DNA from 2 places in the Priestia sp. VA7 genome. Region 1 is predicted to be linked to the other one. Evidence: predicted binding sites of a transcription regulator. Region 1 holds the regulator's gene; the other holds the start of a gene.
What was found. The regulator Rex, encoded in region 1, represses fermentation and respiration genes when NADH is low (regulators of the CRP and FNR family bind a similar motif). The targets are predictions, from matches to a motif close to TTGTGAAATATTTCACAA.
Positions count from the first base shown of each region.

Region 2: a site for Rex is predicted at 2,355-2,372, ahead of AC0C45_RS25055 (L-lactate dehydrogenase). Genes of this name have one in related genera too.

Region 1 is NZ_JBVQPN010000020.1:2,280-8,026, reverse strand. It holds gene AC0C45_RS29340 (CPBP family intramembrane glutamic endopeptidase) at 1-153, shown strand, start outside; gene AC0C45_RS29335 (YdiK family protein) at 150-377, shown strand; gene tatC (twin-arginine translocase subunit TatC) at 403-1,158, opposite strand; gene tatA (twin-arginine translocase TatA/TatE family subunit) at 1,174-1,359, opposite strand; gene AC0C45_RS29320 (redox-sensing transcriptional repressor Rex) at 1,413-2,051, opposite strand; gene AC0C45_RS29315 (ABC-F family ATP-binding cassette domain-containing protein) at 2,510-4,444, shown strand; gene tsaD (tRNA (adenosine(37)-N6)-threonylcarbamoyltransferase complex transferase subunit TsaD) at 4,699-5,715, opposite strand; gene rimI (ribosomal protein S18-alanine N-acetyltransferase) at 5,712-5,747, opposite strand, start outside.
Region 2 is NZ_JBVQPN010000007.1:43,925-49,671, reverse strand. It holds gene AC0C45_RS25065 (methyl-accepting chemotaxis protein) at 1-1,048, opposite strand, end outside; gene AC0C45_RS25060 (cation diffusion facilitator family transporter) at 1,189-2,064, opposite strand; gene AC0C45_RS25055 (L-lactate dehydrogenase) at 2,397-3,353, shown strand; gene AC0C45_RS25050 (lactate permease LctP family transporter) at 3,416-4,996, shown strand; gene AC0C45_RS25045 (zinc-binding dehydrogenase) at 5,093-5,747, opposite strand, start outside.

The sequences.
Region 1 (5,747 bases):
GCAAGAACAAAACTAATTATTGTACCCATTATTGCTCACGTGTTGATGAATACAATCGTTATTTTATCTCAAACTATTTTTGCAGATAAAATTATAGAAATGCAAAAGCAAGCAGAACAAATGCAGTTTATTTTTGGAGGCATGTTTTTATGAAGAATATCCCTTTAACACGAGGGTTTATTTATATTATTATGGGGATTTTATTCACCTACCTGGCTATTCAAAATGCTCAGGAAACCGTGTGGAACTTCCCTACGATCTTATTTGCACTCGTAGCCGCATTCGATTTCAGATTTGCGGTTCGCATTTTTATCTTGCACTATAAAATTAAAAAGTTGCAGCAGCAATATAAAAATCAAGATGATTCATCTAAATAAAAAAACCACTGTTTCAGTGGTTTTTTTACATACTAACATCTTCTCTTTCTTGCTCTGCCCTTGCCTTTAACACTTTGCGATACGAAATGCGGGAAATAATGATGCTGATTTCATACAAAATTAAGAGCGGCACTGTCACCATCATGTGCGAGAGCAATTCCGGTGGTGTAATCAGTGCGGCAATAACTAGCAGTACGAAATAGGCATACTTTCGAATTTGAGATAAAAACATAGGCGTTATAATTCCTAATCGCGTCAAAAACATGACGACGACAGGAAGCTGAAACAACAGGCCAAAAGGCAGTGTGAGCTGCATTAAAAAAGAAAAGTATTCATTAATGCCAATCACTTGGTTTACATTCAGCTCATCGGAAACCCGCGTCATAAAATCGACGACAAATGGAAACAACACAAAATAAGAAAAAGAGACACCGCCGATAAAGAGAAAAATGGAAACAGGAATATATCCAAGCGTTACCTTACGCTCTTTTTCATATAAACCAGGACTAACAAATGCCCAAAGTTGATACAGTGCAACAGGAGCTGCAAGTACACAGCCGATAATAACAGCAAACTGCATATAAATCTTAACTGGATCTGTTAGCCTAAATGCATTCATCGTTAAATTTTTTGCCTCATCAGCATGCTGTAAATAGACAATAACCTTATCCGCTATAAAAAAGCCGCCAATTGTGGCAATGACAAAGAAAAATAAAACAATTAAAATGCGTTTTCGCAGCTCTCCTATATGATCATATATTGACATTTCTTGTTCGGTCATACTATGATCACCCTTTTACTCTTTGTCATCTACTTGACGCTGTTTATCTTTTTCACGATCTTCTGATGCACCGCTAGCGGCATGCTTAAACTCTCTAAGCGTTTGCCCGACTGATCTTCCTAGCTCCGGTAACCGTTTCGGTCCAAAAATAAGCAGTGCTACAATCGCAATAATAATCCAACTACCTGCTCCAATCCCCATATTTCCACTCTCCTTATTAATTTAGACTTAAGGAAATCGTAACACAGTCCATCTTATTCAACAGGATAATTTTTCAAAAAGTAGACAAGCGACTGTAATTCTACAGCCAGATCAATATGATGCAGTCGAATCTCATCCGGTACGTTTAAGCGTGCAGGAGTGAAGTTTAAAATCCCTTTAATTCCGCAATTCACTAAACGATCGGTAATTTGCTGAGCCACAGTGGCAGGAACGGTTAAAATCGCCACTGAGATATCATCACTCATATAATCTTCCAATTGGTCAAGGTGATAAACCGGCACGTCGCCTACTTTTGTACCGACTTTATCTTCTATCACATCAAAAGCGCACTCAATTTTGGTGTTATTATTTTTAATAAAATTATAATTTAAAAAGGCCGTTCCCAGATTCCCTACGCCAATCAGTGCTACTTTCGTTACTTCATCTTGGTCTAACGTTTTACGGAAAAATGTAAGTAAATAATTTACATTGTAGCCGTATCCCTTTTTCCCTAATGCTCCAAAGTAAGAAAAATCCCGACGAATAGTAGCAGAATCAACTTTCACTGCCTCACTTAACTCCGCTGACGAAACACGCTGTTTACCAGAAGCATGCAAGTTTTTTAAAAAACGATAATAAAGCGGCAATCGTTTAGCCGTTGCTTGTGGTATTTTTAATTGTTCAGTGTTCACGTTGTACCCCCTCAGTTCATGTATGTCATTACTAACATTTTCAAGTCATATTGCATTACCTTTCACAAAGCCTCAACCGCTCCGAGGTAGCGCTTCCAATTCTCTCTCTTTTCTCTTGTTTTATATATACTCCGCTTCATACCCCGACTCCTTTTGGCTATCCAGCACTACTTAAAGTCGGTAGTTAGAACGAAGCAATTAGCCCTTCAAAGGATCCGTTTGTTAGTCATGACGGGTTTTCTACATCCATCATATATAAGTTCAGAGATGCACTTATCTCTTATTTTAACATAGTATCCTGTATAAAATGTGCAGGTAAAATCATTTTATTTCATGAATCAAAACATTCGCTTCATCATTTGTCCTTGTCCCTCTACAAATTACAAACGCTTGTAGGAAGAACTTGTAGTTGAAAATATGTTAAAATACACTATGGATATACTACTAGAGGTGAAAAAATGATTATTCTACAATTGAACGGTATTACAAAATACTATGGGGCAGAACCCATTTTATCGAATATAAAGTTAGAAGTACAATCAAAAGACCGCATTGCCCTAGTGGGACGAAACGGTGCTGGTAAATCAACTTTATTAAAAATTATTGCTGAGCAGCTTTCTTATGACAGCGGAGAAATTATTAAACCTAAAGGTGTTTCCATTGATTATATGGGACAAGATACAGTTCTTGAGTCAACACTCTCCATATGGGAAGAAATGATGACGGTCTTTGCTCCATTAAAGAAGATGGAAAAAGAATTACGTACGCTTGAAACGAAGATGGGCGATCCAGACATTTTTAATGATTCAGTTCAATACGAAAAACTAACCAAAGAGTACGATCAGCTTCAAGTAACGTTCAAAGATTTAGGCGGCTATCAATATGAAGCGGATACACGATCTATTCTTCACGGTTTCCGTTTTTCAAACTTTGACTATAGCACCCCTATTTCCTCCTTGAGCGGTGGACAAAAAACGCGCTTGGCTCTTGCAAAACTGCTTTTAACAAAGCCAGACTTGCTTATTCTGGATGAGCCTACCAACCACTTAGATATTGAAACTTTAGCATGGCTGGAACAGTTTCTGCAAGGGTATGAAGGAGCTATTTTAATTGTTTCACACGATCGTTACTTCCTTGATAAAGTCGTAAATCAAGTGTATGAAGTCACAAAAAAAACAACGGTCAAGTACACGGGCAACTACTCTAAATACCTTGTACAAAAAGCAGAGCGATATGAAAAAGAGTTGCGTCAGTACGAAAAGCAGCAAGATGAAGTCGCAAAACTGAATGATTTTATTCAGCGAAATATCGCCCGCGCATCGACTACAAAACGTGCGCAAAGCAGACGGAAACAGCTCGATCGAATGGAGTTAATAAATCGACCTAACGAAGGCGAAAAATCAGCTAGTTTTTCGTTTGAAATTGAGCGTCAAAGCGGAAATGAAGTCTTAAATCTCGAAAACGTGTCTATCGGATATGATGAACACAAATACGTCGTTCAAGAGGCAAACCTTCGGATTAAAAAAGGTGAAAGCCTTGCATTGGTTGGCCCTAATGGAGTTGGGAAATCTACGTTATTAAAAGGTATTGTGGATAAACTAAGCTTCAAGACTGGAACCATTTCTTTTGGCTCAAACGTAATGGCTGGTTATTACGACCAAGAGCAAGCTAATTTAACTTCTAATAAAACCGTTTTAAATGAGCTTTGGGATGACTACCCATCCAAACCTGAAAAAGAAATTCGTACAGTGCTTGGAAATTTTCTGTTTTCAGGTGATGATGTACTGAAAATCGTTTCGACGCTTAGCGGTGGTGAAAAAGCACGTTTGGCTCTTTCGAAGCTTATGCTTCAAAAAGCTAATTTTTTAATTTTAGATGAACCTACTAACCATCTTGATTTAGATAGCAAACAAGTACTCGAGAATGCATTAATTGATTACCCAGGGACTCTATTATTTGTTTCACATGACCGTTATTTTATTAATCGTATTGCAAACAAAATAGCAGAGCTATCTCCTGAAGGGGTAGAAGAATTTCTTGGAGATTATGACTATTATGTAGAAAAGAAAGCAGAAATAGAGGAAATCAAAGAATTAGAAAATATAAAAGCAAACGAAGAACGTACGGTAAAATTAGATAAACAGTCCTATAAACAAGATAAAGAACAAAAGAAATTGATGAGGCAGCGAACGCGCCGAATTGAAGAAATTGAAACTGAAGTAAACAAATTAGAAGCCGCACAAGCGGAGAATGAAGAACTTCTTTGTGATCCTGAAATTTATCAAAACCACGAAGAAGTATCAAGATTGAACGGTGAAAATGAAAAAATTTCTTCACAGTTATCCACATTAATGGAAGAGTGGGAAGAATTACAGCTGCTTCTAGAAGAATAGCCTGTATTTTTTCGTATTTATTCACCCTATTTACTTGTTCGTGCCCTTTAGAACAAGCTTTATCCACTATGTGAATAAATAGTGGATATCTGTCTGATTTTCATAATTAAAACTTGTTGATAACATGTCCGTGTACTGAGCGCACGGACTTTTCCACATAATTATCCACAGGCAATTCTAAATTTATTGAATATTGTTGATAAATTATTTTTACCCACAAAAAAGACGAATGAGAAATAAATCTCATTCGTCTCTTACTCTTCCAAGTCTAAACCGGGGTTTGCGTTTAATGACATATCTGAGCGTTTTCCTTGAGCAAATCGTACACTTGCCGCTGCTCCAATCATTGCGGCATTATCCGTGCATAGAGACAGCGGCGGGATAATAAGCTCAATGTTTGATAATGGTACAAATGCCTCTTCTAGCGCTGCTCTAAGTCCTTTATTAGCAGCAACTCCTCCTGCTACTAACACTTGCTTAACGTTATATTCCTTTGCAGCTTTAACCGTTTTAGTTACTAACACATCAATAACACTCGCTTGAAAGCTAGCAGCAAGCGTTTGTGGAAGAATTTCTTCACCTTTTTGCTTCGCGTTGTGGACAGTGTTAATAACTGCTGATTTTAACCCACTGAAACTAAAATCATAGGATCCTTCTTCTAGCCAAGCACGCGGCAAATCAATTAATGGCTCTCCTTCATGTGCAAGGCGGTCAATATGCGGTCCACCTGGATATGGAAGGTTTAACGTGCGGGCTACTTTATCGTAGGCTTCTCCTGCTGCATCATCTCTCGTTTCACCAATCACTTTAAACTGACCGTGACTTTCCATGTATACAAGCTCCGTATGCCCTCCAGATACAACTAGCGATAAAAGCGGGAATTCTAATTTTTTGATTAACTGATTTGCATAAATATGTCCTGCAATATGATGAACACCAATTAATGGCTTTTGATGCGCAAATGCTAGCGCTTTGGCTGCATTTACGCCAATAAGAAGTGCTCCCACAAGCCCAGGTCCTTCCGTTACAGCTATTGCATCAATATCTGCAAACGTCAAGTTCGCTTGATTTAAAGTTTCTTCAACTACTACCGTAATTTGTTCCACATGATGACGAGATGCAATCTCCGGTACGACACCGCCAAATCGTTTATGGCTTTCTATTTGTGATGCCACCACATTGGCTACAATTTCATGACCGTTTCGAATCACGGCCGCTGCTGTCTCATCACAGCTTGTTTCTAATGCTAAAATTAATTGATTTTCACTCATAAATTCACCCACATAACTAATGCATCCTCATT
Region 2 (5,747 bases), on a different contig from region 1:
GCTCACCAATTTCATCTTTTGACTTCGTCTTCACCTGAACCGTTAAATCGCCAGCTGTTACTTTGGCTACTTCATTTTTCAAGCGGCGAATCGGATTAGTAATAATTCTTGAGAAAAAGATGGTTAACACCACTGATAATAAGATGCCAATTAACGCAATCCAGACAATAACAGTCAGTAAATGATGAGCGCTTGAGAGCATTTCATTATAAATAAAGGCATTTCCTATCTTCCAATTCGTCCCTTCGAGAGTATCATATGCCATCACTCTCTCTTCACCTTGAAAGGTATACTTCATGAAATCTCTATTCCGGTCTGCTTCGTACATTTTTTTCATAAATGGCTGATTCATCAAATTTTTCCCAGCTTCTGTTGGATGAACGAGCGCTGTGCCATTTTGATCAAATAAAAATGCATACCCACCGTGATTTACTTCTGCTTTACCTACAATGTTTTTTAATGCATCTAAGTCTAAATCAGTAGCTATAACGCCCAGCACATTTTTAGTATCTGGATCTAAAATAGCCTTTGCAATTGTCACGACCGTCTTTTTTGTTGCTGCATCTTCATATGGATCCGTATAAATAACCTCATTAGGTGATTCTACTGCTTGTTTGTACCATACCCTTGAAGTCGGATCATAGTTTGAACCAAACTCTTGTTTAGGAACAGAATACATTCCTTTATTTTTAGTGCCTATGTATTCAAGTGCTAGGTTTGGATACTTTTCTTTAAACTGCGTAAACTCTTTTTGAACTGTGTTCCATGTAAAATACGGATTTTTCTCTTGGTTTGTTTGATCTCCTTCCTGCTTAACAAAATTAACAATTACATCGTTTTCACTATACGTTAGCAAAGAACGACTATACATGTCTAAGTACGTATGAATGGTTTCTTTTAACTCTTTCACTTGACTTTGAGACTGAATTTCTACATCTTTTTCTATTTGCGTTTTGGTAAATTGATAAACAGCCCCTGAAACAACTAATAATAAAATAGCTATAAAAATACTAAAAAATACTACGAGCTTCGCACTTAACCTCTTCATTCCCTCACCCTTCTACAAAAATCTTTATATTACTAATAACGGCTTTTCATTTTCATTTTTGAAGAAGTTTTTGTGATTTATTTCAAATTCCCGCAAAATAAAACCAGCGCATCCTTTCATAACGAAAGAACGTGCTGGTCTTATTTTTGTTTTTCGTATGCATCAGGTTCAATATGAACAAGCGTATCTTTAATTTGATGCTCATCGTTCATCATATGTTCAATTTGATCAGCAATTTCATGGCTTTTGATAACATTTAAATGGGGATCTACTTTAACAGTTACATCAATCACGACTTGATTACCAAGCTTGCGCGCTTTCACATCTTCTACTTCTTTTACACCTTCTACAAGCTCGATGCTTTCTTTGTAGTGCCCTAACTTTTCTTCATCAAATCCGTCCGTTAAAGAATGAGCCGCTTCTTTAAAAATCTCAATGGCTGTTTTACAAATAATAATTCCCACAGCAAAAGCAGCTACCACGTCCAGCCAGGGCAGGCCGAATTGTGAGCCGAAAATTCCCACGACAGCCCCTATACTCACAAGTGCATCAGACAAATTATCTTTAGCAACCGCATATAAAGACTGGCTATCAAGTTTTTTAGCAAGCTTAATATTATATCGGTAGACACCACCCATAACAGCAGCCGCTCCAAGACCTACCCAAGCAGCCAGTAAATTAGGCGCTTCAGATTTGTCCATAAATAATGACTGACCCGCATCGACCAATACTTCTAGTCCGATTACCATCATGATAAAAGAAGCAATAAGTGAAGAGATATGTTCCGCTCTGGAATGTCCATAGGGATGATCATTATCGCGAGGTTTTTTAGAGATTTTTAAGCCGACTAAGACGGCAATTGATGCAATAATATCTGTAACATTATTAAGACCGTCGGCTTTTAATGCAGAGGAAGCGGTGACACCCGCAATGATAAGTTTACATGTCGATAAAAAGATATATGATAAGATACTAACCCAAGCGCCTTTTTGGGCTTGCTCATAGTAGTTCTCCATCCCTTCCACTCCTTTATTCAAAATAAGCAAACTTAGTGTAACAAATGGATTTCGTGTGGGTCTATAGAAACATTATTGGCTGCTAACATACAAATAGAGAATGTTAAACTCTTTAGCTTTCTGCAAAACAAGTTGCCTTTACTCAACACTTTAAACGTTTAAGATCTTTCTAAATGTGGCACTTCATGTAGAAGGACATTTTTTTAAATCGCCCTGTAAAATTGTTTACTATTTTTTAAAGGGTGTGATTTTTATCACAGCTGAAGCAATTTATTCTTGTTACACTAACATTGTGAAAAACATCACAAAATAAAATTCAAAGGATGATACAAATGAAAACACAATTTACACCAAAAACACGAAAAGTTGCCGTTATCGGAACTGGTTTTGTGGGCTCAAGCTACGCTTTTTCAATGGTGAATCAAGGTATTGCCAATGAATTAGTGTTAATCGATATGAACAAAGAAAAAGCAGAAGGTGAAGCACGTGATATCAATCATGGAATGCCATTTGCCACACCGATGAAAATCTGGGCTGGAGATTATAAAGACTGTGCTGACGCTGATTTAGTAGTTATTACAGCGGGCGCTAATCAAGCTCCAGGGGAAACACGCTTAGATCTAGTTGAAAAAAACGTTAAAATTTTTGAATGCATTGTAAAAGATATTATGAACAGCGGATTTGACGGCATCATTTTAGTGGCAACAAATCCAGTTGATATTCTCGCACACGTTACACAAAAAGTATCAGGATTACCAAACGAACGGGTAATTGGTTCAGGAACGATTCTTGACACAGCTCGCTTCCGCTACTTGTTAAGCGACTATTTCGAAGTAGATTCTCGCAACGTCCACGCTTATATTATGGGGGAACATGGAGATACGGAATTTCCTGTTTGGAGCCACGCGCAAATTGGCGGTGTGAAGCTCGAACATTTTATCAATACTGCCGCTATTGAAAAAGAACCCGATATGCAGCATCTATTCGAACAAACCCGCGATGCGGCTTACCATATTATTAATCGAAAAGGAGCGACTTATTACGGAATTGCAATGGGGCTTGTACGTATTACCAAGGCTATTTTAGATGATGAAAATTCTATTTTAACAGTATCTGCTTTATTAGAAGGACAATACGGTATTTCTGATGTGTATATCGGCGTACCAGCTATCATTAATAAAAACGGCGTGCGTCAAATTATTGAATTGAATTTAACCCCTCACGAACAGCAGCAGCTCGAGCACTCTGCTAGCATTCTTAAGCAAACTCGCGACAGAGCTTTTGTGTAACATCTAAAGATTTTTGCGGGGGACTCCCCCGCTCCCTTGTTTTAAATATGTAGTAGAGGTGTATGAATATGACGTGGACTCAGGTATATAATCCGTTAGATAATATTTGGCTTTCTGCACTAATTGCACTCATCCCCATTATCTTTTTCTTTATTGCTTTAACTCTTTTGAAATTAAAAGGACATATTGCTGCTGGTATTACAGTGCTTCTTGCTATGATTATTGCTATTTATTTTTATGATATGCCTGCTTCAATGATCTTAGGAGCCACAGGCTATGGGTTTCTGTATGCACTTTGGCCCATCAGCTATATTATTATCGGAGCGGTGTTCTTATACAAGCTAACTGTCAAAAGCGGACAGTTTACTACCATCAGACAATCTATTATTTCAATAACCGACGACCCCCGCTTGCAAATGCTGCTTGTTGCTTTTTCCTTTAATGCTTTTTTAGAAGGGGCAGCGGGATTTGGAGCTCCAATTGCCATTACAGCAGCGCTTCTAGTTGGACTTGGGTTCAAACCGTTAAAAGCAGCGGCGCTATGTTTAATTGCTAATACAGCTTCAGGAGCGTTTGGCGCCATGGGGATTCCTGTTATTGTCGCAGGACAAGTATCTGGCATAGATCCAAAAGAAATTGCTCATTTTCTTGGCACGCAGCTTCCGATTATTTCTTTTCTTATCCCTTTTTTACTTGTCTTTATTATGGATGGGATAAAAGGATTAAAAGACGTATGGAAAGCAACGAGCATCACAGCCGTTTCCTATGCACTGACACAGTATTTAACTGTTACATACATCGGCCCTGAACTTCCAAATATCACATCTTCTATTGTGAGTTTACTTGCTCTTGCTTTTTATATTAAACGAACAAGCCCGGCAGCGGCTAAAAGCTTCAGCCTGTCACCAAAACAGATTTTAAAGGCTTGGTCTCCTTTTATTCTATTAACGATACTCGTTACGGCTTGGAGCATTTCTTTTGTCAAAACAATGCTTGAACATATGAACCTGCTTATTAACGTCCCATTTTTACACAATCACGTAATTAAAGCAGCGCCTTTAGTAAAAGATCCTACGCCTTACGCTGCTATCTTAAAAATAGACGTATTTGCAGCAACAGGTACAGCAATTCTTATTGCTTGTATCCTTTCAGTTTTCTTGCTTAACATATCGCCAAAAGTGGCATGGACCACTCTTTTAGAAACCGTAAAAGAATTATCAAGGCCTATTATTACTATTATGATGGTCATTGCTTTTGCTTTTATTTCAAATTACTCAGGACAGTCTTCTACACTTGGATTGGCGCTCGCTACATCAGCTGCTTATTTTCCATTTTTATCCCCATTTCTTGGCTGGATCGGCGTATTTCTAACGGGGTCTGTCGTATCAAATAATGCGCTGTTCGGCAACTTGCAGCTAACTACAGCTCAGCAAATTAATGTCTTGCCGGTTATTCTCGTAGCGGCCAATACTGCCGGCGGCGTGATGGCTAAAATGCTTTCTCCTCAATCAATTGCTGTCGCTGCCGGAGCAGTGGGACTGGCTGGAAAAGAAGGTGAACTGTTTAAATACACGCTCAAATACAGCATGGGATTTTTGATAATAGGAGGATTTGTTACCTTTTTATTGGCGTGGTGGTTATGATAAAAAAGCGCTAAAAAACTGTTATTACCGTGTTTCTTTCATTTAAACAAACGTTTGATTATATAAAAAAGTCCCCAGTTAGCACTGGGGGTTTTTTTATTCTGAAATAAGTAAACCTATATTGCCGAATTGTTTTCCTTTATCTAATCGTTCGCAAGCTGCAACTGCCTCTGACAGCGGATAGAATCGATCGACGATTGGTTTAATTTGATGTTTCTCTATAAAATCCATCATGTCCACGAATTCTTCCTGACTTCCCATAGACGTACCAAGTATGTTGAATTGAGGATAAAAAATGGTTCTTAGAGGTAATTCAACTTCATTTCCAGAACTTGCACCAAAATTAACAATTCTTCCATTTGGCTTTAATATTTCAAAATAAGTAGGAAATAAAGCTGCCCCCACACTATCAAGTATGATATCTACTTTTCTATTGTTGGTTTCTTCTTTTAAGTTGCTTCCGCTATCTAATGCATAATTCGCTCCATGCTTTAGAGCTTGCTTTCTTTTTTCACCACTTCTAGAAGTGACTGTTACGTTAGCTCCGATAGCTTTTGCGAATAACAATCCATAGGTCGCGACTCCGCTTCCTATACCGGGAATAAGGAGGTGCTCTCCTTTTTTTAATTGGCCTTTTGTAAATAGAGCTCTATAAGCAGTTAAAGCGGATAGTGAAAGAACCCCCGCCTGTTTCCAAGATAGATAAGCTGGCTTTTGTACAACGTTATTCGCTTGTATGATTACATACTCT